DNA from 4 places in the Mesorhizobium sp. M8A.F.Ca.ET.208.01.1.1 genome. Region 4 is predicted to be linked to each of the others. Evidence: riboswitches for the same ligand, from Rfam matches in the RefSeq annotation. Region 4 holds a riboswitch; each other region holds the start of a gene.
What was found. A riboswitch is a leader RNA that binds a small molecule or an ion and turns the genes downstream of it on or off. The one in region 4 is predicted to bind thiamine pyrophosphate.

Region 1 (7,241 bases), on a different contig from region 4:
CGCCGCCGACAAAAGCCTTTTGTCTGGCGCACGCGAAAGCGCTTCACTTTTTGACATGAGCAAGGCAAGCATCCCGATGATCCCTCGGGGGCGACTTTTGCACGTAACCATTGCCGTGCCGTTAACCGAGAAGATCAGATCGGCATCAAACCGGGTCGAAGGTGAAGGCCGTAGCCGCGGTTTTGTCGGGCTGCGACCTAGCGACATCCTCGCCTCCAGCATCGGACGATACGACCTTTTCGCAGTCTCAGCGTCGGCACCTATCTGAGGTACCCATTGCTGAAATATCCCACGAAATCCGGACGTTGCGCGACAACCTTGCCATCGGCATCATGCAGGATACCCGCGGCGAGGAGGTAGGAGCCGATCGCTTCCATCTTGGCGGGATCCATGATGCCGATGGTGCCGTCTTGCCCGCGCAGATAGTGCCCGTCGATCAGTGCCTTCAGCGAAGCCTGGATCAACGCCGGATTGGTGAGGGCATCCTTGTTGGCGGCGATCAGCAGCGTCGCGGCTTCCTCTGGATGATCCACCGCGAACTGATAGCCGCGCCGCGTTGCCTGGATGAAGGACGACGCCAGTTGGGGATTTGCCTGGAGAAACGCTTCGCTCGAAGAGATGAGCGTCGTGTGCTCGTCGGGGACGCCATAGTCGGCATAGACGAAGCTGCGTTGCTTGACGCCCTTGAGTTCGGCTTCGACGCCCTCCCAGGTCGACACTTCGAGCGTGAAGTCGACCGAACCGTTGGCCAGCGCCTCATAGGCGGAAGTGCCGAGCGTCACCGTCTCGAAATCGCCCTTGCCGCCATCATGCCGGATGATGGTCGAGATCAGTGCGTTTTCCCAGGCGCTGCCGAAACCGCCATAGGTCAGGCCATCCAGATCCTTCGGGCTCCTGATCTCGCTGCGCGCCGCATTGAACACCAGCCGACCAGTTTCGGACTGCACGACGGCATAGACGGCCTTCAAGTCGGCGCCGGCGGTCTTCTGGGTGAACAGGCTGATGGTGCCGTTGATGCCGAAATCGGCGACGCGGTTGGCGACAAGCGTGCCGGCGCCGGTGTCGCTGTAAGGCACGATATCGACCTCCAGACCGGCCTCGCGATAAAAACCCTTTTCGCGCGCGACGAACAGCCCGATGTGGTTGGTGTTGACCGTCCAGTCCAGCGCGACAGTGACTTTTTGCGTTGCCGCGAAGGAGCGGCTCGATCCGGTGGCCAGCGGTACGCTAGCGGCAAGGGTGAGCAGCAGAGCCTGCCTTCGCGTCAAGTCAGTCATGGTCATGTCCTTTGGTTGGCTGGAGGTTGAGCAGAATGTCGAGGATCTCGGCCTCGAGTGCCCCGGCCTGCCGTGTGGCGGCGCTGGTCGGATCGCGCGGGCGCGGCAGTGGCACCTGGATCTCGCGCACGACACGGGCAGGCCGGGCCGACAGCACATAGATGCGGTCTGACAGGAACACGGCTTCGCGCACGTCATGGGTGATCAGCAACGCCGTCCATCGATGGTGCCGCCACATCTGTTCGAGCCAGCGCTGCATGGCCGCGCGCGTCAGTGCATCGAGCGCGCCGAACGGCTCGTCGAGCAGCAACATGTCGCGTTCCTGCACGACAGTGCGCAGCAGTGCCGCGCGCTGCCGCATGCCGCCTGAAAGCTGCGCCGGAAAATGCCGCTCGAAGCCGGCAAGCCCAAACTCGGCAAACAGCGGCGCGACACGCGTCCGCGCCGCCTTGCGGCCGAGGCCCTGCACCTCGAGCCCGAGCGTCGTGTTATCGAGGATGCGCCGCCACGGCATCAGCGCGTCCCGCTGCGGCATGAAGGCGAAATGCCTGCCATGATCGTCGAGCGGCGCGCCGTCGAAAAACATCTCGCCCTCGCCATGCTCGGCGCCGGTCAGAAGCTGGAACAGCGTCGACTTGCCAGCACCCGAAGGCCCAAGGATCGAGACGAATTCGCCGGCATCCACGCGCAGCGAAATGTCGGCGAGCACTTCGAGCCCGCCAAAGGCCTTGCGCATATGCCGCAATTCGAGCCGGCTCATGCTTGCGGGCCTTTTCGGGCGGCTTGCCTGCCAGCGGCTCTTTCCCAGGGCATGGCAAGTCGTTGCAGCACCACCGTCAGCCCGAACAGGACGAGGGTAAGGGCGGCGCTGACGCCGACGGCGGCGAGCACCAGGTCGGGACGGAAATTGTTTTTGGCGTTGAGCATGTAGATGCCCAGCCCTTTGGCCGCGCCCGCATATTCGGCGAAGATGGCGCCGACGACGGCATAGGTGATGGAGATCCTGAGGCCAGCGAAGAAATAAGGCAGCGCCGAAGGCAACCGTGCCAGGATGAAGACCCGCCAGCGCCCTGCTCCCATGGCGCTCAGCATCTGCCCGATCTCGACCTCGGTAGCCTCGTAGCCCTGCACCAGGGCCACCAGCATCGGGAAGAAGGTGACCAGTGCCACCAGCATGATCTTGGGCGTCAGCCCGAAGCCGAACCACAGCACCACCAATGGCGCGATGGCGACCAGCGGCAAGGTCTGGCTGACTATGAAGACAGGAAACAGCGCGCGCCGCAAAGGCTGGAAGAAGTCGACCAGCATCGACAGCGCGAAGGCGGCGCTGAGCGAGCAGGCAAAACCGATCAGCGTGGCGCGGATGGTGGGAATGGCGTTGTCGAGCAGCGCGTCACGATTGAGCATCGCCTGTTCGAAGACGCGCGAGGGTGCCGGCAGAACCGTCGGCTTGATGCCGGAATGGTTTGCGTAGAGTTCCCACGCCACGAGCACCAGGCCGATCGATATCACGGCCGGCGCCGCCTGGGCGAGGAAGCCCGTGAGTTGACGCGGGTTGAACGACGATGAAGCCACGAGAGGATGACCTTGACGGCGCGCGTCGGCGCGAACGGTTCAAACGGCAGTGGGACTGTTGGCCGAAACCGTGACGTCGAGGGTTACGTGGCCGGCGCCTGGTCCGAAGCGGCAGAAGGCTTCGTCGAGCGCCGAGAAGATCGCGCCGGCATCGCCGCGCAGCTTGGTGCAGAAATTCTTGGAGCGATCGTAGACGCCGGACTGCTTCAGGAAATCGATGCAGCCATAGATCTCGTCCATGTGGTCGTCCGTGCCCATCACATAGAGCGAGAACTGCGCCGCCGCTGGCTGCCCAGTGGCGGGCGCGCCGCGCACGGCGGAAATGGCGGCTTGCTTGCGCGGGCCGAGTGGCCCGGCAGGGCCGCCAAACGTGTCGGAGCGGCAGATCGGATCGTCTGGCTCACCTGGGCAACCACGCGAAATGGTCGCCGACAGCACGCAATGCTTACCGCTGCCAGACGCAGCCACGAAAAGGTCGCGCAGCGCCGGGAATAGCACCTCGGGGGGCCCGACCAGCAAGGTCGAGATGTCGTCGGTCTCGATCCTGAGCTTGTCGCGATACGGATCGAGCGCGCCGAGCGCACCCAGGATGACGCCGACAAAATCGTCGGCCATGGGATATAGGGAAACCTGTGCGCCTGAAAACATCGCCCGCCTCGCTCCGCTGGTATTACCCAGATCAGCTTCTAGGGTCTGTGGGCTTGCCGCCCCCGTCTCAGCCCCGACCGTACGGAGCACCCCTGTGGATGGCGGCGTTAAAGCACCATTCGATCGGTTGGGGAAGCTGTTTTTTCAGCAAGCTGCGCCAAAAGCATTGCGCCAGCGCGGGCACAACCGGGTGCCGGCGCCCGGGAATTTGGCTCGATCCGGGTGCAACCAACAGCCCGACCATCACGCCGGGCGGAATGAATTCCAACGCGGACCAGAATTGCCCGACCAGCGCGCAGACGGATGCCAATGGCAGGGCGACCGCGCCGACCGTGAACGACAAGAACTGCGGTACGTAGTTTTCGCAGCAGGGAAAGCGCGGATGCAAGTTCCGCGCTTTCCATGCGCATTGGTTTCACTATCCGCCACGACCGGCTGGCGGTACCTCTGGCGCCGATTCGCTGATCACTTTGCCAAACACTCTTATTTCGGGGCACGGTTTTCCGGCTTTTGGCCGTGCGAATGCGGTGTGCATTTTCATCAGCCGTTTGAGCAGGCGGCCATAAGTGAGGTATCGAACCCGGCCATTGGCAAGATCGAACTCCACCCTCCCCCATCGCCTGACCGGACCTTTTCCAGTTGGCGGGCCCAGTCGCGCGATCTGAAAGGCCAACCGAACTTCGCGGCCGGCAACGTCCAGATAGATACCGGGATTGCCGCCCAGGACGTGCCACAATCGGGCAACGTGCTCGATCGACATGTCGGATGAAATCGCCATGTGGTTCCGCTCAAGTCGCGCCCAGACGAAATCACCAGTTGGCTGCCGCGTCCCGGACACCAAATCCTTGCAATAGGCTGGCGCCACCTCGCGCACCAACGCGCGCATCGCGGTCGCCACGCTGTCGGCCACATCCCGCCGCGTTGCCCAGTGCGCTTCCGAGAACGGCACCTGTCCGAGGATGTCGCCGTCATCGAAATTGGCGGACATCTTGTGCAATGTCACGCCGCCATGAACGGCATGCTGGCCGTCCGCGGCCAGGCGATGGAGAGGATGCGGACCCCGGTAGTTGGGCAGCAGCGCCGGATGAAAATTAAGCCCGCCCTTGGGAAAGAGGCCGAGCAGTTGTTGTGGGATCAAGGTCGGGAAAGCGTAGCAGATCAGTACATCCGCGGCGATGTCAGGCAATTGCCGGCCAAGCTCATCCCAGTCGTAAGGCCGGCCGAATTCGATCAACTTTACCGGCGTGTTGCCGAGATAGCGCCTGAGCAGAAGCTGGCGCCTCAGCCGGCGTCGAAAATTGCCAATGCTGAAGCCTCTGGATGGGCGCTGAAAGCCAGGCACGATGATCGCGCCAATACGGTTTCCCGCCTCGATCCAACCGGAAAGCAGAGGCCCGGTGTAAGCAGAAACATCCAGGATGAAAACTGCATTGAGCTGCCGGGCGCCGGCCACAGGCTCGAAAGAAATCATCTTTTCAAATCCGGCGGGGCAAGACATCGCCCGGCAATCCGAGCACCGTCACGGACCCGTCCGGTCAGGACCAAAAGGCCGGCCGAGCCGTCAGCCTGGTTTGGGAGAAAGCGGTCCTGCCGCGGCGACACTTGAGAGCCTTTCCCGCTTCACCAACACAGGTTTTTCGTAGAGTTTCCTCATGCTCCCCCTGAAATCAATCAACCCGCGCAGTTGGTCAGCAGCGCCGCGGACTGTCAACCGCCGGGCGGGGCTGACAGCCGCTATTGATATGGCCTCGCGGCAATCGGCGGGCGCTTAAACCCACTGCCGCAAAGACTGATCAGCGAGCCTTATGAAACGGCCTTTTCACGAACCGGCAGTTTCCAACCCGGCCTGACGAAATGGCAGGTGTAGCCGTTCGGATACTTCTCCAGATAATCCTGGTGCTCGGGCTCGGCCTCCCAGAACGCTCCGGCTGGAGCGAGCTCGGTGACAACCTTGCCGGGCCACAGGCCAGAGGCATCGACATCGGCGATGGTGTCCTCCGCCACACGCTTCTGCTCCTCACTGGTGTAGTAGATTGCCGAGCGATAGCTCATGCCGACATCGTTGCCCTGGCGGTTGCGCGTCGTCGGATCGTGGATCTGGAAGAAGAATTCCAGAAGCTGGCGGAAGCTAATTTTCGCCGGATCGAAGCTGATCTCGATGGCTTCGGCATGGGTGCCATGATTGCGATAAGTGGCATTCGGCACGTCGCCGCCGCTGTAGCCGACACGCGTGGCGAGGACGCCCGGCATGCGCCGGATCAAATCCTGCATGCCCCAGAAACAGCCGCCGGCAAGCACTGCACGTTCGCTCGAAGTCGTCATGTAACGTCTCCTCAAAAGGCAATTCCGGGAAAACTGTGGCGGCTTTCTCCGGGGAATTGCGCGACAACAAATTTGGATAGTCTTATAAATGGGCATTGTCGCCTGCTTCGTCCAGTCGGACGAGCGGCCATTCGGCAATACCGGTGAAAGGCGCCCCCTAAAGAACGGGGGGCACCTCAGATGCGTGGATGCCGAGTCCGGCTGCTGGCGGCGACCGGCAGATATCGGATACCAGGCGGAATGGCTGCAAAACTGATCGCCACAGGCGGCGCCTCGCGCGACCAGTTGAAAAGAACGGTCTTGACCGGAACGTTGTCCAACCATGCCCGCAGCTGCGACGGCACGTGAGGACCCGACCAAACCATCAGCATGCCATGGTCGCGCAACCGCTGCCTCGTGATCCAGGGCGCGAATCGCATATCGAGATCGGTGAAGATAGACGGCTTGTCATAGGCGTTGAGGCCCGCCAGCATGGCAAGATTGGTGTCGCCACCGACGATGTCGAGCCGGCCCGGCACCGCCGCGTGCCAGATTGCCTCGGCCTCGTCCGAGATCGGCCGCGCCGGCCAGCAGACGGCGTCCATCCGCCCGCGCACATTGCAATCCGTCCAGCGGATGACCGCATAGGCCCCCGACATGGCCACGATGCAGATGAAGGCGCAGATCGCCAACCTTCGCATCTCGGGGGCACCGAGCCGGTGACCGAGAAAGGCGAGCGCGACGACGCCGACGAGATTGTACATCGGCGCGCCCCAGGCCTCGCCGGTGCCGGTGAACAAAGAGGCGACCATGATCAGCGTCGCCGGCCCAAGTCCCATCCAGGTGAGATAGACCAGCTTACCGCGCTCGACGGGGTCCTGCGGAGCCGACGTGCGCCGCAGCAGCCCTGATATCGCCAGCACCAGGAGGAAGCCGGAAAACCCGGCCAGCTGGACACCGATATAGTAGAGGCGCGCACGGTGCTCGGTTACCCAGGCATCGCGGCCGGCGAAATAGGTCAACGGCAGGAAATCGATGCGGTAGAGTGCGATGGCCAACGGCGCGGCGACCGCGAGACAAACGGCCAGGCCAAGCCACGGCCAGGGCGTCGCCAGCCGACTGCGCGCGCGCGCGTCGGACAGCAGCCAGAGAGCGCCGAAGGCAAGCAGCAGGCCGGTGGAGAACTTGGCATAAAGCCCGACGCCCGACACCAGTCCGAGCGCCAGCCACCAGCCTGGCCCGCCACCGCGGCCGGCGCGCCACAGCAGCCAGCAGATCGCGGCCCAGAACGGCATCTGCGCATAGTCGTGATTGAATTGCGGCGTCGGCCAGCCGAAGAAATAGACCGATGGCATCAAAAGCACGGCGGCCAGCGCGCGGCGTTGTCCGAGCATGTCGCGGGCCAGCAGATAGACCAGGACGAACGTGGCCGAGATCGTC
Region 2 (7,241 bases), on a different contig from region 4:
CTTCAACCAGACCGAACACATCCGGCTGTAGCGTGTCGTGATTGCCGATCACTTCGAGCTTGATCCAGTTGGTGCCGAAGACCTCGCGCGCCATTTTCGCGGTGGTGACGGCTTCCTTGACGGAGAGGCAGCCGGCGGTATTGGGCAGGATTCTGGCGCCCAGCGAGCGGATCAACGACCAGAATTGTTCGCCGGCTCTACCGCCCGCCATCTCACGCCGCAACGAGACGGTCACCACCGACGTGCCCGACGCCTTGACTGCATCGGCAAGGATGGCCGGCGAAGGATATTGAGCGGTGCCGAGAAGCAGGCGCGACGAAAGCTCGGTTCCATAAAGCTCCAACATGCTAGCCGCCCTGCATGGGCGAGAGGATTTCGATCCGGTCGCCGTCGCTCAACTGGAACTCCGTGCGGTTGGCTTTGTGCACGAGGTCGCCGTTGACGGCGGTGGCGAGCCAATCGCCCTCATAGTCGAGCGCGGCAAGCAACTCGGCCAGCGTGGTGGCGGCAATCTCACGCGCCTCGCCGTTGACCATCAGTTTCATGAGCATGCTCCTTGGTTCTGTCTTGACTGAAAACCAGGCCGGCAGCCTGGCGCGCCATGGCGGGGGCGAGGAGAAAACCGTGACGATAAAGACCGTTGATCGCGATGATCTCACCGTCTGTTTCGACGCGTGGCAAATTGTCGGGAAATGCCGGACGGACACCCACACCGGTTTCAACGATCTCGGCCTCACCAAAGGCCGGATGGAGGGCATGGGCGGCGCCCAGCAGCTCCATCATGGAACGCGCCGTCACCGGTCCGGCGCTCTGGCTTTCAATCATCGTCGCTCCGATCATGAAACGGTGATCGGTGCGCGGCACGGCATAAAGCGGAAAGCGTGGATGAAGCAAACGGACCGGCCGCGACAGCGAGACATCAGGCGTGCGAAGGATCAGCATTTCGCCGCGAACACCGCGCAGCCTGTCATCGGCCGCTGCCATTCCCATGCAGTCTATCTGACGGGCGAAACCCGAAACAGGCCGGGCGTCGCAGCCGAAGTGGAATTTGACACCCATGGTCGCAAGGTTGTCATGAAGTGCCGCCATCGCCTGGCGTGGGTCGAGGTGAGCCTCGTTGGGGAAGAGCAATCCACGCCGGAAGCGGCCGGCGAGGTCGGGTTCCAGGAGCGCAATTTCGTTTTCATCGACGCGCCTATGCCCTGACGTGCGACTGGCGAACCGGTCAAGCTCACCGGCATCACGCGGCGCGGCCACGACCAATGTCCCGGCCCGTGTCACCTGACCCGACAGCACCGCATCCCACCAGTCGGCAGCGTCGCGTCCGAGATCCAGCACCGGCTGCTCCGCGCTTTCGCGCTCGCACCATGGCGCCAGCATGCCGCCGGCGAACCACGACGCGTTGCCGCCAAGGCCATGCCGCATCTCGGCGACTGTGACCGTCGCGCCGCGGGCGGCGAGTTCGAAAGCGACGGTGAGGCCGGCAACGCCGGCCCCTTTGACGAGCACCCTCATGATGGTTTGGGAGCCTCCGGCACGACCGGTACGCCAGTCTCGTCCGCCGGCATGTAGAGATCGCCGCCCTCCCGGTATTTTGCCGCCATTGCCGCCATGCCTTCCTTCTGAGCCTCGGCACGGATGTCGTGGGAAATGCGCATGGAGCAGAATTTCGGCCCGCACATCGAACAGAAATGTGCCAGCTTGTGCGCCTCCTTGGGCAAGGTCTGGTCGTGGAAGGACCGTGCGGTTTCGGGGTCGAGCGACAGGTTGAACTGGTCCTCCCAGCGGAACTCGAAGCGCGCGCGCGAAAGGGCATCATCCCTGGTTTTCGCTGCCGGATGGCCCTTCGCCAGATCGGCTGCATGGGCGGCTATCTTGTAAGTGATCACCCCAATCTTGACGTCGTTGCGGTCGGGAAGGCCGAGATGCTCTTTCGGCGTGACGTAGCAAAGCATTGCGGTGCCGAACCAGCCTATCATGGCGGCACCTATCCCTGAGGTGATGTGGTCATAGCCCGGCGCGATGTCGGTCGTCAGCGGCCCCAACGTGTAGAACGGCGCCTCACCGCACACTGCGAGCTGCTTGTCCATGTTCTGCCTGATCTTGTGCATGGGGACATGGCCCGGGCCTTCGATCATCACCTGGCAGTCCTTTGCCCAGGCAATCTTGGTGAGTTCTCCAAGTGTTTCCAGTTCGGCGAATTGCGCCGCGTCGTTCGCATCGGCGATTGAACCGGGACGAAGGCCGTCGCCGAGCGAGAAGGAAACGTCATAGGCTCTGGCGATGTCGCAGATCTCCTCGAAATGCTCGTAGAGGAAGCTCTCCCGGTGATGGTGCAGGCACCATTTGGCCATGATCGAGCCGCCGCGCGAGACGATGCCCGTGACCCGGTCGACGGTCAGCGGTATGTAGTGCAGCCGCACGCCGGCGTGGATGGTGAAATAGTCGACGCCTTGCTCGGCCTGCTCGATCAGCGTGTCGCGATAGACCTCCCAGTTGAGGTCCTCGGCGATGCCGCCGACCTTTTCGAGCGCCTGATAGAGCGGCACCGTGCCGATCGGCACCGGTGCATTGCGCACGATCCAGTCGCGGATGTTGTGGATGTTGCGGCCGGTCGACAGGTCCATCACCGTATCGGCGCCCCAGCGGATCGCCCACACCATCTTTTCGACCTCTTCGGCCATCGACGATGTGACAGCCGAGTTACCGATGTTGGCGTTGATCTTCACCAGGAAATTTCGCCCGATGATCATCGGTTCGCTCTCGGGATGATTGATGTTGGCGGGAATGATTGCGCGTCCGCGCGCCACCTCGTCGCGCACGAATTCGGGTGTGACGAAATCTGGGATCGCCGCGCCGAAGGCTTCGCCGTCGCGTTGCAGCTTGCCGCGCATCACCTCGCGGCCGAGATTCTCGCGGATGGCTACGAACTCCATTTCTGGCGTGATGATGCCGGCGCGCGCATAGGCAAGTTGGGTCACCGCCTTGCCCTGCTTGGCCTTGAGCGGCCGATTGCGTATCGGAAATTCCGGTGTCAGGCGCTCGCCGGTGGCGAATCCATTGTCTTCCGGCCGGACGTGGCGGCCGTCATAGGCTTCGACATCGCAACGCGCCGTGACCCATTCGTGGCGAAGCCGGGCAAGGCCTTTTTCGATGCTGGTTTGGACTGATGGATCGGTGTAGGGGCCGGACGGATCGTAGACGGTGACGGGCGGTTCGCCGGCCGTCGGATGGACGGAAATCTCGCGCATCGGCACCCTGATCTGCGGGTAGAGGACGCCGGGCTTGTGGATTTTCCGCGAGGCGGGCAGTGGTCCCGTCGACACGGCGGGGGTGAGGGCATTCATCGTGAGGCTCCTTTGCTCATGCATTGGAGACCCAGTTCTGTGCCGGAAGGATGAAAAGACGCTTCTGTAGACCTGCTGCAGCAGGACCTCGGGCGTAAACTCCCGCAAAGCGCTTGCACCGTCCCTACGCCAGTATGAACTGGATCAGGTTCAACGGGTCACTGCGCCGCGAAAGCCAGCAGTATCTCAGCCCCTTACCGGGACTCCCCTGGTGAATGCCTCAAGTTGAATGGGCCGGTGCTGCTTTGTCAAGCGCCTTCGGGCGCCTTCGGGCGCCTTCGGCCGGTGGCGACGTCCGGCGGCCGGCCGAGCGGAGAGCTCGCGCATGCATCGGGGACAAGTCACGCCCCGTAGACCAGGGCTGGAATGGCCAAAGTCTCATTCGCTTCGTGAAGGATGGAAAAACTGTATCGGCCATGTGCGTCGAGATCGACCGAGTAGCTCAGGCGGTCACGGATGTGGTTATCCTGGTCGAAGGCGACGATTTGCGGCTTCAGCGAGGTGATTTGCACCACGTCCAGGTAGATGGAGTTGCAGATATGATCTGGTCGTCGGGCTGGCAGGTGCAAGCGGCCGCTCTATTCAGGATGCGGCATCGGCGGCGTTCCCGATACCAATGATATCTTGCGGGCAACTTATGCAATCACCGGCTTCGTAAAACCCGACGGCGGCGGCCGTGTCCTGGCGCTGAGGATGTGCCGCTGTTCCAGCAGAGAAATCGCGTGGGCGCGGAGTTTTCGCTCTGCGAGGAAGAGTTGACGCAATCGTTTAGCTTGCTTGCAGTTCGTAGAGACCCGCCTTTGAAAGCAACTAAGCTATTGCATTGATATGTTGGTGCGCGATCGATCGCTACATAGCCGGCCGCCATTATCCGAGTATTGATCCGCCGGTGTTCGTGTTGCCGTATATGGCAATCCCTGCGAGATCGTCGCGGCCGGATCGGCCGCACCCTCTAGTCATAAAAGGGGAAGCGACCGAGAATTCCGCTGCCGAAAACTTCTCTGGCTTGGCTATGCATGCGGTAGATGAGATCGCCGCCTACCGCGACCTGGTCGAGGAAGGCATCGACGCCCAGTTCGGACAGCCTGGTTATCGCAATGCGTTAGCGGCTCAGACTTGCGGTCTCGAGAGCGGCCTTTGGGGGTCACCTCTTTTTTGTTTCAGAGGTTGGAAGACGGCTGCTCGTTACCCAATAGAAATGGCGACTACGGAACGCGATCGATCGCGGCCATCAGGAAACACCTGTCTTCGGCTCAACCTCGACATGGCGTCCGATCGACCGCAGATATACAGCTATCTCGTCCATGAGATGATCGCGTTCGCCGTAGATCTCAGCAATCCTGCGCAGCTGTGGCTCGACGGACCTCCGTTGCGCCGGCGTCAAATCAGCATCGCCAAAGACATATCCCAAGTTGCCAATCGCGCAAATGTTGCAGCCGGCCTCCACAACTGCTTGCACGAATGCCGGAATGTCTTTTTCTTGCATAGTCTTCATGTCGAACCTCTCGTGAATGGCGTGCTTGCGCGCCCATGCTGCCTTTTCAGCGTGTCCTCTGGGCGGCGCAAGCCTTGAGCGTAATTGTGCCGGGCAACCTCGACTATCCCGTCTGCCACGCTCTTTAGAGTCGGTGGGGTCTGGTGATTGCAGGCTGGGCCACTCAAAAGCCTGCAAGAAGAAAGTCATGGCGACCATTGCTCAAGATCGCGAGGGTGCGTGCAAGACCTTCCGTTGGCAGTCATGCACGCTCACCCAGCAACTGGGTATTGAGCAACTGGGTCTCACGTCGCGGGTCTCGTGTGCTTCACAGCCGAAAATAAGGTACCACCGTGGCTATTCTCAAGTGCAGGCTACCTCTTCAGGACACGGCGGAGTGCCTTCCGACGCACCCCTGGTGCAACGTGCGACCTAACGAGACACATCTCGTTCGCGTTCCCTCGACCTTTCTTCGTATTGCTGCTTGCCCTGCGATTTCAGGCCCTCTGCTAGCTTCTCGGCCGCTCTTTGGCCTGCAATGTCACTATTCAAGATCATATCCGACATCCCTGGATGGTCATAACCGTAATGCGCATGCAGTTTCCCTCACGAGCAGCGCCTATCCGTCGATTAGTTCGTCTTCCGGAACCCGAAGCCCTTTTTATCCGGCGTACCTATCCACCATTCAACCGGTATACCTTTCCCAACTTTGGCGGACCATTTACCTCAGGCATGATCATCTCGCGTGACATTTTTTTTTGGCGCCATCATCGCACGTGGCATTTTCTAAAAACCAAGACGTGTCAATTTGTAAAATCAAGGATGCGGCCGCGCCCGTTGCGAGGATTTGCAGGTAGCTCTTCAGCCCCAACACGATGTGTGAGGCGGCGGTGGAAAAGGCAACCGACGGCGTCGACGCGTCCTTTGATGATCGCAAGCGATATGCTTCGTCGCGAGCCCAGATTGCGGTCTCGGGCACAAGGCGAGATCACAGTTCTGCGATCTGTGGTAACGCGAGCCCGCAAAGCGCCGCTGCGGCCACCGCTTTTGGAATCTGGACGAGATTCGTCGTCGTCTGAGATCAGTTGATCGAGCAGTTCGCGCGCGCGGGACGCGCTTGCGGTGCAGTCTCTCCCGCGAGCTCGCCCGTGACCTTCTCATCGACGACATCCGAGAGCTGCGCGGACGGCCCTATGACCTCGTCGCTGTCGCCGGCGGCTGGAAGCACCTGACACGGCCGGCCTATGCCGATGCCATCCGCGCCTGCGGAAGCAGCGGGCGTGCCGTGGACCTGACGTGGTCGGACGTGCTGATGCTGATGTGCATCGGCACTTCCAGCCGATTACCCGCGCCGAATTGTCGTCGGTTTTCGGGAAGTAATCAGTCGCGACCTGATCGGCCATCTGCGGCACCGGCCTGATCGCGTCGAACCCGCGCAGTCCGACGCCCGGCGCTCCCTACACCTATGTGACGACAAAAGCGTCCTGCTCGAGTTCGGCCTCGACACGCTTCGCGATCTCCCGGACTGCGAGGCGCTCGAGGATGCCGGGCTGCTGAGCAGAGATGAGCTGCTTGCTGGTGAAATTATGCCAGAGTTGGCTAGTGGCCATGAGGATGCGGGTTTGGATACGGAGGAATAGCTTGGCGCTGCAGACGCTGTGGCCACCGGGCTTGCGAGTGCTTCCAGCTTTCCATAGCGAATCTAGCGCGCCCAAGGGCGTCCGAAATTTGTAGGCAAATTTCGGACATGGACACGGTCAGCGACGTCAAGCAGGCAGCGGTATGCGGCCTCTGCACCGCTGTCGCCCAAAAATTCGTGGCCATGGGCAAGCCCCACTTGAGACCCCCAGAGAGAACGCTCGTGAGCGATGGAAACGGTTTTGGTCCAAAGCTTGATACAGATGGCCTGCAGATGGGTGTAGGGTTTCAAAGCGCTCGAAGACGCGCCTTCGCAGAGTTAAAAGTCCGCGACGAACTCGTGTGTCGTTTGTCGCCAACTGCAAATTCGATAGTTAGCGCAATTATACTGCGCCGAGTCTGCCATCTCGAGCCCCAAGGGTTTGTGAGGCCTCTCGGCTCACCACCGCCTTTGCTAACCGCCGTGATTCCAAAGACGCGTGCCTTTACGGAGGGGGTCAAACGGCCTATATTATTCTTTATAAGGAGAAGAATAATGGGCACACTTGCTCGCATCTACACCCCCGCAGAGGCAGCCGCCGTCAGCGGGATAGGAATCAAGGCCGTGCACAATGCGATCGACAAACGCATTGTCGATACTGTGCCAAGCACTGCTCGGCGCATCGGTGGGGTCGTCCGACGGGCATTGACCGGCGAGGATTTGCTGCGGCTCAAGCTTTGGTATGGCGTGGGTGCGACATTGCCCGCTGATCGTCGCTACCGCCTGTTCGAGGAAATCAAAG
Region 3 (7,241 bases), on a different contig from region 4:
AGGCCGGGTCGCGCTCGTAATAGGCCGGGTCGGAGATGTTGTTTTCCAGCCGCGAGATCGACGCTGTCACGGCCTCGATCTTCTTGGGCAAGGAGTCCAGCGCGAACTTCTGCTTGAACGACAGTTTTTTGGCCGGCCCTTTTGCTACGGCAGGTTCTGCCTTGGTGGTCGGCGCGTCGCCGGCGTCGGCCTTGGCGCGCGCCTTGCGGTCGTCGAGCCGGGTGCCGCCGCGCTGCGCCAGCATGTCGGAATAGCCGCCGGCATATTCAATCCAGCGGCCACCACCGTCCGGCGCGATGACGCTGGTGACGGTGCGGTCGAGGAAATCGCGATCGTGGCTGACCAGGATGACGGTGCCGGCGAACCCGGCGACCAGTTCCTGCAGCAGTTCCAGCGTCTCCATGTCGAGATCGTTGGTCGGCTCATCAAGTACCAGCAGGTTCGCCGGGCGCGCCAGCACGCGCGCCAGGATCAGCCGCGCTCGCTCGCCGCCGGACAGCTCGCGCACCGGCGTGCGCGCCTGCTCCGGCTTGAACAGAAAATCCTTCATGTAGGAGACGACATGGCGCTGCTCGCCATTGATGACGAGGTTCTCGCCGCGCCCGTCGGTGAGATATTGCGCCAGCGTCTCCTGCGGGTCGACCGCCTCGCGCTTCTGGTCGAGCGTGGCGATCTCCAGATTCGTGCCGAGCCGTATCGAACCAGCGTCCGGCGCCAATTCGCCGGTCAGCATCTTCAGAAGCGTCGTCTTGCCGGCGCCGTTCGGTCCGACGAGGCCGACGCGGTCACCGCGCTGGATGCGGGTCGAGAACCCCTTGACGACGGTGAGGTCGCCAAAGCTCTTCTCTATGTTTTTCGCCTCGATCACCAGCTTGCCGGATTCGGCCGCGTCGCTGGCCACCATTGTCGCGGTGCCCTCGGCGCCGCGATGGCCGCGAAAGCGCTGGCGCATGGTCTGCAGTTCGCCGAGACGTCGCATGTTGCGCTTGCGCCGTGCCGTCACGCCGTAGCGCAGCCAGTGCTCCTCGCGCACGATCTGGCGGCCGAGCTTGTGCTGCTCGCGCTCTTCCTCCTCCAGCACGAGGTCGCGCCATTCCTCGAAATGGCCAAAGCCCTTGTCCAACCGGCGGGTCTGGCCACGGTCGAGCCAGACGGTGGCACGCGACACACGCTCGAGGAAGCGGCGGTCGTGCGAGATCACGATGAGCGCCGAGGAAGTCCGGACGAGTTCCTCTTCCAGCCATTCGATCACCGACAGATCAAGATGATTAGTCGGCTCATCAAGGAGCAGGATGTCGGGCTCCGGCGCCATGACGCGGGCAAGGGCGGCGCGCCTGGCCTCGCCGCCGGACAGGTCTGCCGGCCGCTCCTCGCCCGACAGGCCGAGATGCTCCATCAGATAGCTGGCGCGGTAGGGATCGTCGGCCGGGCCGAGCCCGGCCTCGACATAGGCCCGCACATTGGCAAAGCCGTCCATGTCGGGCATTTGCGGCAGATAGCGGACAGTCGCCGAAGGCTGGCGGAACACCTCGCCGTCCTGCGGTTCGATCAGGCCGGCGGCGATCTTGAGCAGCGTCGACTTGCCGGACCCGTTGCGGCCGACCAGCGCGATCTTGTCGCCGGCCGACGCGGTCAGGGCGGCGCCATCGAGCAGCGGCGTGCCGCCAAAAGTCAGTCTTATCCCGTCGAGATTGAGAAGGGGCGGGGCCATGTCAGCTTTCGGGCAATGGATAGGGATGGGCGAGCAGCAGCGCGCGGCCGTGGCCGAGCGCGATGTCGAGGCGGCCCTTGACCTCGTTGGAAATGGTCAGCGACGATCCGAAAGCCACCTCGACCTTGTCGAGCGGCCATTTGGCGCCGGTGACGGTCAGGCCGGAGAGTTCGGAAAAGCCGAGAATAGAAAATAGCGTGCCGTCGGTATAATCGAAGCTGGCCCTGCTGTTGAGCAAGGGGACACCCTCCTGGGCGCCGCTGGTCAAAAGCACATCCGTTCCGGCCTCGGCCAGCCGCAGGCCAAGCGCCAGATGCAGAAAGGCGTGATCGGCGCGCTTGCCGCCGAAGGCGCCCGCCAGCACAAGGCGGGTCGCTCCACGCTCCAGTGCGGCCGCGATTGCCAGTTCGCCGTCGGTCTTGTCCTTTTCCGTCGGGAAGGTTTGCTGGGGCACGGCGGCGAGATGGGCGGGCAGATCGGCCGGAACCGAATCGAAATCACCGACCCACAATTCCGGCACGAGGCCCAGCATCCGCGCATGACCGATGCCGGCGTCGGCGGCGATCACGCGCGAGCCTTCGACCTGGCGGTCGAGCCGGGGCGTGCGGAGGAGATCGCCGCCAAGCAGGATGGTGAATGTGCTCATATCCCGTCGCCTTACCAGCCCGTCACGGGAAACGGAAGGCGGCAAACTCCCACTTGCGTGTCCCACCCGCCGGGCCTATGTGTCGAAACGCTCTAACGGGGTGCCGGACGCGAATATCGCGGGCCGGCTGAGAGGCAGTCTCGCCAACCCGCTGAACCTGATCCGGTTTGTACCGGCGGAGGGATTAGACGTTTCGGACAGTCCGACGCCTCAATTCCTTTCAACGCAAACGAAGGAGGCGCCGATGCGCACGTTTTTATATTCTCTCATCGCAGCCACGGCGGTGACGCTGTCCGGGCCGGCCTTGGCCAAGGACAAGCTCACGGTCTACACCTATGAGAGCTTCACCGCCGACTGGGGTCCAGGCCCCGTGGTGAAGAAGGAATTCGAGGCCGAATGCGGCTGCGATGTCGAGTTCGTCTCGGTCGCCGACGGCGTGGCGCTGCTCAACCGCGTCAAGCTGGAAGGCGCTTCGACCAAGGCCGACATCGTGCTCGGCCTCGACACCAATCTCACCGCCGATGCCAAGGCCTCCGGCCTGTTCGCGCCGCATGGCGCGGTGAGCGATGTCAACGTGCCGGGCGGCTGGAGCGACGATACTTTTGTTCCCTTCGACTACGGCTATTTCGCCGTCGTCTACGATACGCAAAAGCTGAAGTCGCCGCCGAAAAGCTTGAAGGAGCTGGTCGAGGGCAGCGCCGACGACAAGATCGTCATCCAGGACCCGCGCACCTCGACGCCCGGTCTCGGCCTGCTGCTCTGGGTGAAGTCGGTCTATGGCGATAAGGCGCCGGAGGCCTGGGCCAAGCTCAAGACCAAGGTGCTGACCGTGACGCCGGGCTGGAGCGAGGCCTATGGCCTGTTCACCAAGGGCGAGGCGCCGATGGTGCTTTCCTACACCACCTCCCCGGCCTACCACATGGTCGCCGAGAACACCGAGCGTTACCAGGCGGCGTCTTTCGAAGAGGGCGAGTATCTGCAGATCGAGGTCGCCGGCATCACCACGACCGGAGCCAAGAACCCGCTGGCGGAAAAATTCATGGCCTTCATGACCGGACCGAAATTCCAGGACGCCATCCCCGAGACCAACTGGATGTTCCCGGCCGGCAAGACCGACAAGCCGCTCAACCCGGCCTTCGACAAACTGGTCAAGCCGACCAAGACCCTGCTGTTCAGTCCGGAGGAGGTCGCGGCCAACCGCAAGGCCTGGGTGGATGAATGGCTGGCGGTGATGAGCAAGTAGTTGGCTGTATGATCCGAAGATGAATGCTTTACGGCGCCCCCCTCTGTCCTGCCGGACATCTCCCCCGCTTGGGGGGAGATTGGCTGTCATCGGCGATTTCGCCAATCGCCAACATTGCAGGAATGAGCTGGGCGCCGGAGCTGCTAATCTCCCCCCTCGTGGGGGAGATGTCCGGCAGGACAGAGGGGGGCGCGAAGGAACGCGACGCACGTTAAAGGCCTTTCGTGCAACCCGCGTCTGATCCCCGCATTACCGCCGGCAGCGTAGCGCTGGCGGCGATCGCGCTCTTGATCGGCGGCGCGTTTGCCGGGCTGCTTGTCGAAGGCGCACACGATCTCTCCGGCGCCTGGGCGGCCTTCGACCCTTATCTGTTGCGCGTCGTGCGCTTCACACTCTGGCAGGCGGCCCTGTCAACGCTGCTCTCCGTCGGGCCGGCCCTGTTCGTGGCGCGGGCGCTGTCGCGGCATCCACGGTTCTTCGGCCGCGCCTTCATTCTGCAGCTCTTCGCCGTGCCGTTGGCGCTGCCGGCGATCGTCGCGGCGCTCGGCATTCTGGCGCTTTATGGCCGTGCCGGCTATTTCGCCGGCCTGTTCAACTGGGTTGGCGGCCAGGGCTGGCCGGGCATCTACGGCCTCTCCGGCATTCTCGTCGCCCATGTCTTCTTCAACCTGCCGCTGGCCACCCGCCTGTTCCTCGAGGCGCTGCAGACCATCCCCTCCGACCAGTGGCGGCTGGCGAGCCAGCTCGGCATGGCGGCGCGGCCGGCGTTCCGGTTGATCGAATGGCCAACACTGCGCGCCGCCATGCCCGGCGTCGCCGGGCTCGTCTTCATGCTCTGCATCACATCCTTCACCATCGTGCTGACGCTTGGCGGCGGGCCGGCCGCGACGACGCTCGAAGTCGGCATCTATCAGGCCTTGCGCTTCGATTTCGATCCCGCGAGGGCTGTCGCGCTGACATTGCTGCAGATCGCCTTGACCTTCATCGTGGTGCTGGCGCTGACGCGGCTCGGCGCCAATGTCGTCGGCGACACCAACCTGCCGGTCGCGCCGCGCCGCTATCTCTCCGTCAACGGCACCGAAGCCACACTGAATGCCTTGCTCATCGGATTGGCGCTGCTGTTCGTAGCGGGACCGATGGCGGCGACCGTGATCGCCGGATTGAGCGCCGATCTCGACCGGCTGGCCGGCGAGACCGCTGTCCGGCAGGCGACACTCACCAGCGCCGTGCTCGGCTTCCTTTCGGCGCTGCTTTCGGTGATGCTCTCGTTGGCATTGACAATGGCGCTGCGGGCGCTGGCATCGAACCGCCGCTCCGGCCCAATGACACTGCTCGAACACGCCACCGATACCGGCGCCGGCTTTGTGCTGGTCGTGCCGCCGATCGTCGTCGGCGCCGGTTGGTTCCTTCTGTTGCGCCACGTCGGCGACGTCTTTGCCATCGCCCCGCTCATGGTCGTCACCGTCAACGCTGTCATGGCGATGCCTTTCGCGCTGCGCGCCATCCGCCCCGCCTATGATGCGGCAAGCGAGCGCCACGAACGGCTCTGCGCACAGCTCGGCATTTCCGGCTGGGCAAGGCTGAAGCTGGTCGACTGGCCGTCGCTGCGGCGGCCGCTCGCCACCGCCTTCGCGTTCGCCATGGCGCTGTCGCTTGGCGATCTCGGCGTCATCGCCCTGTTCGGCAGTGATTTCGTACAGACCTTGCCCTACCTTCTCCTGGCGCGCATGGGCAGCTACCGCACCCAGGACGCCGCCGGCCTGGCGTTGTTGCTGGGCCTTGTCTGCCTGGTACTGGTGCTGGCAGCGGACCGGCTGGGAAAGGGGATGGCCCGCGATGTCTGACGGTGCGGCTGACGCCAATGGGGTTCCGGTGCGGCTGGACAAGGTCTCGTTCAGTTATCGCGAGGCATTGTTCGCTTTCGATGTCGAGTTCACCGCGACGCAAATCACTGCCATCATGGGGCCAAGCGGTTCGGGAAAGTCGACGCTGCTCAATCTGGTGGCCGGATTCGAGATGCCGAGATCCGGCCGCGTGCTGATCGGCGGGGGCGATGTCAGTGGTGAGCCGCCGGCCGTGCGTCCGGTGTCGATGGTGTTTCAGGAGAACAATCTTTTCGCGCATCTTTCCGTCGAGCAGAATGTCGGGCTCGGCCGTTCGCCATCGTTGCGGCTGACCGATACCGACCACGCCGATATCGCGGGCGCCCTTGCGCGCACCGGTCTTGCCGGCAAGGAGAAGCGGCTGCCGCGCGAACTTTCGGGCGGTGAGCGCCAGCGCGTCGCCCTGGCTCGCGTGCTGGTGCGTGACCGCCCGGTGCTGCTGCTCGACGAACCCTTCGCCTCGCTTGGGCCCGCCTTGCGCGACGACATGCTCGACCTGGTTGCTGGCCTTCATGCCGAGCGTGGCATGACGGTGCTGTTCGTCACGCACCAGCCGCAGGATGCCCGCCGCATCGGCCAGAAGGTGGTGTTTCTGGACAATGGCGCCGTCGCCGCCACAGGCACGGCGGACGATTTCTTTGCCGGGGCTGGTCCAGAGGCGTTCCGGCGCTATATCGGTGCGGGTGCCGGGGATGCCTTATCACGAGATATTGCCCGGAAGCGGACATAATTTACGCTCAAACCGGCCCGAGGCGATGTGGCGCTTGCTTGCCATGACTGGAGTAGTGTGGCTAGGTCCGCTCGATACCGTCCGGCACAGGCCGTGATTTGCCTACAGCATCTGCTGCCCGCCCCGAGGGGCGCGTGACGGACGCTGTAGCAGTTTGTTTTGCGCATGGCATGATCATGCGCAAGGACCTGAAAGGAAGCCATTCTGGCGATCGGCGTTGACAGGCTACGAATGAACCCGCTGGCGCGCTTCCTGGCGCTGGCTGGCTTTGCCGTGGCGCTGGCGAGCTGCCAGATGTTCACGCCTCCGGAGGTCCAGGAATCCGGCTTCCAGCCTTCCGACAAGCCGATCACGGTGGACAATGTCGCCGCCAACAACAAGCTAGCCGAACTCGCCAAGGCGCAGCATCCGCGCATCCTGGCGACCTATGGTGGCGAATATTCCGATCCCAAGCTCGAGCGCATGGTCGCCAAGGTGGTCGGCAATTTGACCGTGGTGTCGGCCAACCCGACCCAGACCTATCGCATCACCATCCTCAATTCGCCCAACGTCAACGCCTTCGCGCTGCCGGGCGGCTATCTCTACATAACGCGCGGCCTCTTGGCGCTGGCCAATGATTCGTCCGAGCTCGCCGCCGTCATCGCGCATGAAATGGGACACGTCACCGCCAATCATGGCCTGCAGCGCCAGCAGTTGGAGGCCGAGGAAGGCCTTGCGACCAAGGTCGTCTCGGATGTGCTCGGCGACAGCCCGACCGCCAAGGCAGCACTGATCCGCGGCAAGCTCAGGTTGGCGCAGTTCTCGCGCAACCAGGAACTGGAGGCGGACGCCATCGGCATCAAGTCGATCGGCGAAGCCGGCTACGATCCCTATGCCGCCGGCCGGTTCCTGCAGTCGATGTCGGCCTACACCGATTTCCGCTCGATCAGCGGCGCCACCGACGCCAGCCTCGACTTCCTTGCCACCCATCCCAACACGCCACAGCGCATCGATCTGGCACAGCGCCACGCCCGCCAGTTCGGCGCGCC
Region 4 (7,241 bases):
ACGCCGCGCCCGCGGCGATCGAGGATCTGACGCGCCTTGGGGCTCGCTTCGATCGCACATCTGCAGGAGTTCTGCGTCTCGGGCTGGAAGCCGCGCATAGCAGGCGGCGCATCGTTCATGCCGGAGGTGACGGCAGCGGAAGGGAGGTGATGCGCGCCCTGATCGCGGCCGTGCGCTCCACGCCTTCGGTTCTTGTCGTGGAAGGAGTCGAAGCACGCCGGCTGGCCGTCGAGGACGGCAGAATCGCCGGTGTTGTGGCGAGCGGTCCGACAGGTCCGGTGTTCTTTGCCACGGGACGGGCCGTTCTCGCCACGGGCGGCATCGGCGGCCTGTTCCGCGACTCAACCAACCCACTGGGCAGCTGCGGACAGGGTCTGGCGCTTGCGGCGCGCGCGGGTGCCGTCCTTGCCGATCTGGAGTTCATTCAGTTCCACCCGACCGCGCTTGACGGGCCCGGCCGTCCGATGCCGCTCATCAGCGAGGCGGTTCGCGGAGAAGGTGCAACAATCGTCGACGAAACAGGGCGGCGCTTCCTCGATGGCCTGCTCGGGGCGGAACTCGCACCGCGCGACATCGTCGCGCGCGCCGTCTGGCGACATCTTGCCGACGGCCATCGCGTCTTCCTCGACGTCCGCGAGAAGCCAGGCACGATGTTCGCGCAGCAATTTCTGACAATCGCATCAGCCTGCGGCAAGGCCGGCATCGATCCGGCGCGAGACCTCATTCCCATCCGGCCGGCCCAGCATTACCACATGGGTGGTGTCGCCGTGGATCTGGCCGGGCGAACATCGGTTCCTGGACTTTGGGCATGCGGCGAAGTCGCGTCGACCGGGCTGCACGGCGCCAACCGGCTCGCCAGCAACTCGCTGACCGAGGCCGTCGTTTGCGCGCGCTGGGTTGCCGAAAGCGTCGCTGGTGCACCGGACGGCGGTGGGAAGCCAGCGATGGCAGCTAACCTGCCCGCGCCGGATCCGAGGCCTGTGCGCCCTCTCCTGTCACATGCCCTTGGCGTCACGCGGGATGGCGAAGGTTTGAAAGAGGCTGCGCGCGCCTTGTTGCTGCTGTTGCATCGGCACGACACAGCGTCCGATCCCGCCGCCGTAGGGCTGATGATCGCGGTTGCCGCCTTGCTGCGCCGCGAAAGCCGTGGCGCTCACTACCGGAACGACTTTCCCCATCAAGCGGCCGTCGCCCGCCGCTCCGAAATCAGGCTCGACGCGGCCATGTTTGCGGCGCGGGAACTCGGCAACTCTCCAATGCTCGAAAGCGTCGCTTGATGAACCTATCCCCCCTTCCAACGATCATGCTCGAGCCTCTGGTGCGGGCAGCTCTGCTCGAGGACCTTGGCAAGGCCGGTGATTTGACCACTGATGCCATCGTACCGAAGGACCATCATGCGACAACGGTGCTGACTGCGCGCGAGGCCGGAACTATAGCCGGTCTCGACCTGGCGATGCTCGCTTTCAGGTTGATCGACCAGGATGTCGAGATGACAGTGGAGCGAGCGGACGGCAGCAACATCGCGCAAGGTGAGACCATCGCATCGGTCAGCGGTCCGGCCCGGGCCATACTCACCGCGGAACGGACGGCGCTCAATTTTCTGTGCCATCTGAGCGGTATCGCCACCGCGACGGCATTGATCGTCGCGGCGGTCCGCGGCCACGGCGCAAGAATCGTCTGCACGCGCAAGACGACGCCTGGATTGCGAGCGGTCGAAAAATATGCCGTGCGCGCCGGTGGCGGCTCCAATCATCGTTTCGGTCTCGACGACGCCATCCTGATTAAGGACAACCACATCGCCATCGCTGGCGGAATTCGCATGGCAATCGAGCGCGCGCGATGCAGCGTCGGCCACCTAGTCAAGATCGAAGTCGAGGTCGATACGCTAGCCCAGTTAGAAGAGGCTATGGCCCTCGCCCCAGACGCCGTCCTGCTCGACAACATGTCTGTCGACGAATTGCGCCAAGCAGTGGCGATGGTTGCCGGCCAGGCGATTACCGAGGCGTCGGGCAGGATAACGCCGGCGACGGCTCCAGCCGTCTCCGCGACCGGTGTCGACCTGATCTCCATCGGCTGGTTGACCCACAGCGCGCCAATCCTCGATATCGGGCTCGACTCCGCGAAATTTGTCCGTCGGGCCTGACAATCGGCGGTCGACCGGACGCTTTTTCGACCCAGCCCGCCAAGTTCAAAGGTGCCTAGGTCGCCCAATGCAAGGGGAACAGGATGGAAATGCACGCAGCGATTTCGGAAAAACCATGCGTGAAGCTCAATCCTTCGACGGCCACCGGATGTGGACCGTGGAAGCTGCTCGGGCGCTGCATGACGCGCCTTTCAACGACCTGCTGTTTCAAGCGCAAACCGTTCACCGCCGGAATTTCGATCCCAACAGGCGGCGGCGGGCGCTGGTCTCAGCGGCGGCGCCCTCGTCGTCGGAATCTAGCGGGGTAACCCGGCCACCCAGAGGATGGCGGGACGATTCATCCATGATGATAGGAAACAGGACCATTGCGAAAACTAGTCGCTGGCAAGCTGCACGGCATCTACGTCACCGAAGCGAACCTCAACTACCATGGATCGATAACGCTGGACCCTGACCACTGCGAAGCAGCCGGGATCCTGCCGATGGAATTTGTGGAGATTTGGAACAAGAATTCCGGTGCGCGGATTTCGACCTATGTCATTTTCGGCGAGCGCGGCTCACGATGCTGCATCCTCAATGGTGCGGCTGCCCGCACCTGCCAGCCAGACGACCAGATCATTGTTTGCAACTCCATATACCTGGACGAAGCGAATATCACCTCGTTGAAGCCGCGGATCATCACCTTCGACCAGGACAATCACATACTCGATCGCCTGAGCTACTCCGTCGATCTTGACGCACATGGGCGTTACAGTTTCTCGATCCTTGACGAGGCGAATGAGCCTTTGGCCATTCCTGCGCTGGTCTCCGGCGCGTGACTTCCTCTCGAGATTTGCCCGTGCTTTGCGCGGGGTTTCATTAGTCGCCGATCACCGCCGCAGGTGGAAATGCGCTTGACAAAGCAGTGTCGGCTCGGTCAATTCGAAAACATTCACCAGGGGAGTCCCGGCAAGGGGCTGAGATACTGCTGGCTATCGCGGCGCAGTGACCCGTTGAACCTGATCCAGTTCATACTGGCGTAGGGACGGTGCAAGCGCTTTGCGGGAGTTTACGCCCGAAGACCTGTTTTCAAGCAGGTCGACCAAAGCGTCTTTTCATCCTTCCGGCACAGAACTGGGTCTCCAATGCATGAGCAAAGGAGCCTCAAGATGAATGCCCTAACCCCAGCCGTCTCAACGGGACCGCTGCCTGCCTCACGGAAAATCCACAAGCCCGGCGTCCTCCATCCGCACATCAAAGTGCCGATGCGCGAAATCTCCGTCCATCCGACAGCGGGCGAGCCGCCCATCACCGTCTACGATCCGTCCGGCCCCTATACCGACCAGACTGTCGAAACCAGCATCGAAAAGGGCCTCGCCCGGCCTCGCCACGAATGGATCACGGCGCGGGGCGATGTCGAAGCCTATGACGGCCGCCATGTGCGGCCGGAAGACAATGGCTTCGTCACGGGTGAGCGCCTGACGCCGGAATTTCCCATTCGCAACCGGCCGCTAAGGGCCAGGGCCGGCAAGGCGGTGACACAGCTTGCCTATGCGCGCGCCGGCATCATCACGCCCGAGATGGAGTTCGTCGCCATCCGCGAAAACCTCGGCCGGGAAATCGCCCGCGGCAAGCTGCAACGCGACGGTGAAAGCTTCGGCGCGGCTATTCCCGATTTCGTCACGCCGGAATTCGTACGCGACGAGGTGGCGCACGGGCGGGCGATCATTCCAGCCAACATCAACCACCCAGAGAGCGAACCGATGATCATCGGGCGCAATTTCCTCGTCAAGATCAACGCCAATATCGGCAATTCCGCTGTCACTTCCTCGATGGCCGAAGAGGTCGAAAAAATGGTCTGGGCGATCCGCTGGGGCGCCGATACGGTGATGGACCTGTCGACCGGCCGCAACATCCACAACATTCGCGACTGGATCCTGCGCAATTCACCGGTGCCGATCGGCACGGTGCCGCTTTACCAGGCGCTCGAGAAGGTCGGCGGCATCGCCGAGGACCTGACCTGGGAGGTGTACCGCGACACGCTGATCGAGCAGGCCGAACAAGGCGTCGACTATTTCACCATCCATGCCGGTGTGCGGCTGCATTACATCCCGCTGACCGTCGACCGGGTCACGGGCATCGTCTCGCGCGGTGGCTCGATCATGGCCAAATGGTGCCTGCACCATCACCGGGAAAGCTTCCTCTATGAGCATTTCGAGGAGATCTGCGACATCTGCCGCGCCTATGACGTATCCTTCTCGCTCGGCGACGGCCTTCGTCCGGGCTCGATCGCCGATGCCAATGATGCGGCGCAATTCGCCGAGCTGGAAACGCTCGGCGAATTGACGCAGATCGCCTGGGCCAAGGATTGCCAGGTGATGATCGAAGGTCCCGGCCATGTGCCGATGCACAAGATCAAGGAGAATATGGACAAGCAGCTCGCTGTCTGCGGCGAGGCGCCCTTCTATACGCTTGGACCACTGACGACCGACATTGCGCCGGGCTATGACCATATCACCTCAGGCATTGGTGCTGCCATGATCGGCTGGTTCGGCACCGCCATGCTCTGCTATGTCACGCCCAAGGAGCATCTCGGCCTTCCCGATCGCAACGACGTCAAGATTGGCGTGATCACCTACAAAATCGCCGCCCATGCCGCCGATCTGGCGAAGGGCCATCCGGCAGCGAAAGTCAGGGATGATGCCCTTTCCCGCGCGCGCTTCGAGTTCCGCTGGGAAGACCAGTTCAACCTGTCGCTCGACCCCGAAACCGCGCGGTCCTTCCACGACCAGACCTTGCCCAAGGAGGCGCACAAGCTGGCGCATTTCTGCTCGATGTGCGGGCCGAAATTCTGCTCCATGCGTATCTCCCACGACATCCGCGCCGAAGCCCAGAAGGAAGGCATGGCGGCGATGGCGGCGAAATACCGCGAGGGCGGCGATCTCTACATGCCGGCTGACGAGACCGGCGTAGCGCTCATGCCAGAGGCGCCGGAGCCATCATGAGGGTGTTGGTCAAAGGGGCCGGCGTCGCCGGCCTCACCGCCGCCTTCGAACTCGCCGCCCGCGGCGCGACGGTCACAGTCGCTGAGATCCGGCAGACCCTTGGCGGCAATGCCTCGTGGTTCGCCGGCGGCATGCTGGCGCCATGGTGCGAGCGTGAAAGCGCCGAGCAGCCGGTGCTGGATCTCGGACGCGTCGCCGCCGACTGGTGGGATGCGGCACTGCCGGATCAGGTGACACGGGCCGGAACACTGGTCGTGGCCATGCCGCGAGATGCCGGTGAGCTTGACCGGTTCGCCAGTCGCACGTGGGGGCATCGGCGTGTCGACGGAGATGAAATCGCGTTCCTGGAGCCCGACCTTGCCGGCCGCTTTCGCCGCGGGCTGCTGTTCCCCGACGAAGCCCATCTCGACCCGCGCCGGGCGATGGCGGCACTCCATGACAGGTTGTCGGCCATGGGTGTCGAATTCCAGTTCGATGTCGATATCAGGCGGATTTCCGGTTTCGATCGTTGGATCGACTGCACGGGAATGGCAGCAGCCGATGACAGGCTGCGCGGCGTTCGCGGCGAAATGCTGATCCTGCGCGCGCCTGATATCTCGCTGTCTCGCCCGGTCAGGCTGCTGCATCCGCGCTTTCCACTCTATGCGGTGCCGCGCGCCGACCACCGTTTCATGATCGGCGCGACAATGGTTGAAAGCCAGTCCGCCGGTCCGGTGACGGCACGTTCGATGATGGAGCTGCTGAGTGCCGCCTATGCCCTCCACCCGGCCTTTGGCGAGGCCGAGATCGTCGAAACCGGTGTCGGCGTTCGTCCGGCCTTTGCCGACAATCTGCCGCGGGTCGAAACGAACGGCGGGATCATCGCGATCAACGGGCTTTATCGACACGGTTTTCTCCTCGCCCCCGCCATGGCGCGCCAGGCCGCCGACCTGGTTTTCAGCCAGGACAGAACCAAGGAGCTTGCTCATGAAACTGACCGTCAACGGCGAAGCGCGTGAGGTTGCCACCGCCACCACGCTAGCCGAATTGCTTGCCGCGCTCGACTATGAGGGCGACTGGCTCGCCACCGCCGTCAACAGCGACCTGGTGCACAAAGCCAGCCGGACGGCGTTCTGCTTGAACGAAGGCGACCGGATTGAAATCCTCTCGCCCATGCAGGGAGGCTAGCATGTTCGACCTTCTGGGGACGACGCTTCAATCCCGCCTGCTGCTCGGCACGGCTCAATATCCTTCGCCGGCCGTCCTTGCCGATGCAGTCAGGGCGTCGGGCACGTCGGTGGTGACCGTCTCTTTGCGGCGTGAGATGGCGGGCGGCAGGGCCGGCGAAAAATTCTGGTCGCTGATCCGCTCGCTCGGCACGAGAATCCTGCCCAACACGGCCGGCTGCCACTCCGTCAAGGAAGCGGTCACCACCGCGAACATGGCGCGCGAGGTCTTCGGCACGACCTGGATCAAACTCGAAGTGATCGGCAACCACGACACGCTGCAGCCGGACGTGTTCGGCCTGGTCGAAGCCGCCCGTATCCTGTGCGAGGACGGCTTTGCGGTATTCCCCTATACCACCGACGATCTCGTCGTCGCCGAGCGGCTGCTGGAAGCGGGCTGCAAGGTCCTGATGCCGTGGTGCGCACCGATCGGTTCCGCCTTGGGACCGGTCAACATGACGGCGCTGCGCTCGATTCGCGGACATTTCCCAGGCGTCCCCCTGATCGTGGATGCGGGGCTGGGACGGCCGTCGCACGCTGCCACCGTCATGGAACTCGGCTTTGACGCCGTGCTGCTGAATACGGCGGTCGCCAGGGCGGCCGATCCCGTCGGCATGGCGCGTGCTTTCGGCAAGGCGGTCGAGGCCGGTCGTGAGGCTTTCAGCTCAGGAATGCTCGAACCGCGCGACGTCGCCGTGCCATCGACGCCGACGATCGGCAGGGCCGTTTTTTCATGAAGCTCGATCCCTTCTACCTGATCGTCGACAGCGCTGCCTGGATCGAGCGGCTGGTGCCGCTCGGCGTCAATCTGGTTCAGCTTCGCATAAAGACCATGGATGAGGCCGGATTACGCGCGGAGATCCGCTCAGCGAAGGCTTTGTGCGCTCGATACCGGTGCCAGCTGATCAT

Region 1: another riboswitch for thiamine pyrophosphate. It lies ahead of EN851_RS00050 (YkoF family thiamine/hydroxymethylpyrimidine-binding protein); the one in region 4 lies ahead of thiC (phosphomethylpyrimidine synthase ThiC).
Region 2: another riboswitch for thiamine pyrophosphate. It lies ahead of thiC (phosphomethylpyrimidine synthase ThiC); the one in region 4 lies ahead of thiC (phosphomethylpyrimidine synthase ThiC).
Region 3: another riboswitch for thiamine pyrophosphate. It lies ahead of thiB (thiamine ABC transporter substrate binding subunit); the one in region 4 lies ahead of thiC (phosphomethylpyrimidine synthase ThiC).

The regions. Positions count from the first base shown of each region.
Region 1 is NZ_SRUT01000001.1:2,353-9,593, reverse strand. It holds gene EN851_RS00070 (isoprenylcysteine carboxylmethyltransferase family protein) at 1-57, opposite strand, end outside; gene EN851_RS00065 (ABC transporter substrate-binding protein) at 261-1,277, opposite strand; gene EN851_RS00060 (ABC transporter ATP-binding protein) at 1,270-2,037, opposite strand; gene EN851_RS00055 (ABC transporter permease) at 2,034-2,852, opposite strand; gene EN851_RS00050 (YkoF family thiamine/hydroxymethylpyrimidine-binding protein) at 2,892-3,500, opposite strand; TPP riboswitch at 3,491-3,604, opposite strand; gene EN851_RS36115 (hypothetical protein) at 3,568-3,888, opposite strand; gene EN851_RS00040 (formyltransferase family protein) at 3,919-4,734, opposite strand; gene msrA (peptide-methionine (S)-S-oxide reductase MsrA) at 5,304-5,822, opposite strand; gene EN851_RS00025 (glycosyltransferase family 39 protein) at 5,999-7,241, opposite strand, start outside.
Region 2 is NZ_SRUT01000004.1:117,168-124,408, reverse strand. It holds gene EN851_RS20125 (thiazole synthase) at 1-346, opposite strand, end outside; gene thiS (sulfur carrier protein ThiS) at 348-545, opposite strand; gene thiO (glycine oxidase ThiO) at 514-1,515, opposite strand; gene thiC (phosphomethylpyrimidine synthase ThiC) at 1,512-3,347, opposite strand; TPP riboswitch at 3,451-3,567, opposite strand; gene EN851_RS20105 (hypothetical protein) at 3,689-3,916, opposite strand; gene EN851_RS37860 (hypothetical protein) at 4,579-5,040, opposite strand; partial or broken gene EN851_RS37260 (SMC-Scp complex subunit ScpB) at 5,939-6,461, shown strand; gene EN851_RS20090 (DUF433 domain-containing protein) at 6,995-7,241, shown strand, end outside.
Region 3 is NZ_SRUT01000002.1:985,817-993,057, reverse strand. It holds gene EN851_RS15370 (ABC-F family ATP-binding cassette domain-containing protein) at 1-1,711, opposite strand, end outside; gene EN851_RS15365 (thiamine diphosphokinase) at 1,713-2,357, opposite strand; TPP riboswitch at 2,444-2,558, shown strand; gene thiB (thiamine ABC transporter substrate binding subunit) at 2,602-3,600, shown strand; gene thiP (thiamine/thiamine pyrophosphate ABC transporter permease) at 3,825-5,444, shown strand; gene thiQ (thiamine ABC transporter ATP-binding protein) at 5,437-6,213, shown strand; gene EN851_RS15340 (M48 family metalloprotease) at 6,445-7,241, shown strand, end outside.
Region 4 is NZ_SRUT01000005.1:219,005-226,245, reverse strand. It holds gene EN851_RS22970 (L-aspartate oxidase) at 1-1,277, shown strand, start outside; gene nadC (carboxylating nicotinate-nucleotide diphosphorylase) at 1,277-2,143, shown strand; partial or broken gene EN851_RS37290 (biotin synthase) at 2,292-2,393, shown strand; gene panD (aspartate 1-decarboxylase) at 2,509-2,961, shown strand; TPP riboswitch at 3,070-3,186, shown strand; gene thiC (phosphomethylpyrimidine synthase ThiC) at 3,292-5,127, shown strand; gene thiO (glycine oxidase ThiO) at 5,124-6,125, shown strand; gene thiS (sulfur carrier protein ThiS) at 6,094-6,294, shown strand; gene EN851_RS22935 (thiazole synthase) at 6,296-7,069, shown strand; gene EN851_RS22930 (thiamine phosphate synthase) at 7,066-7,241, shown strand, end outside.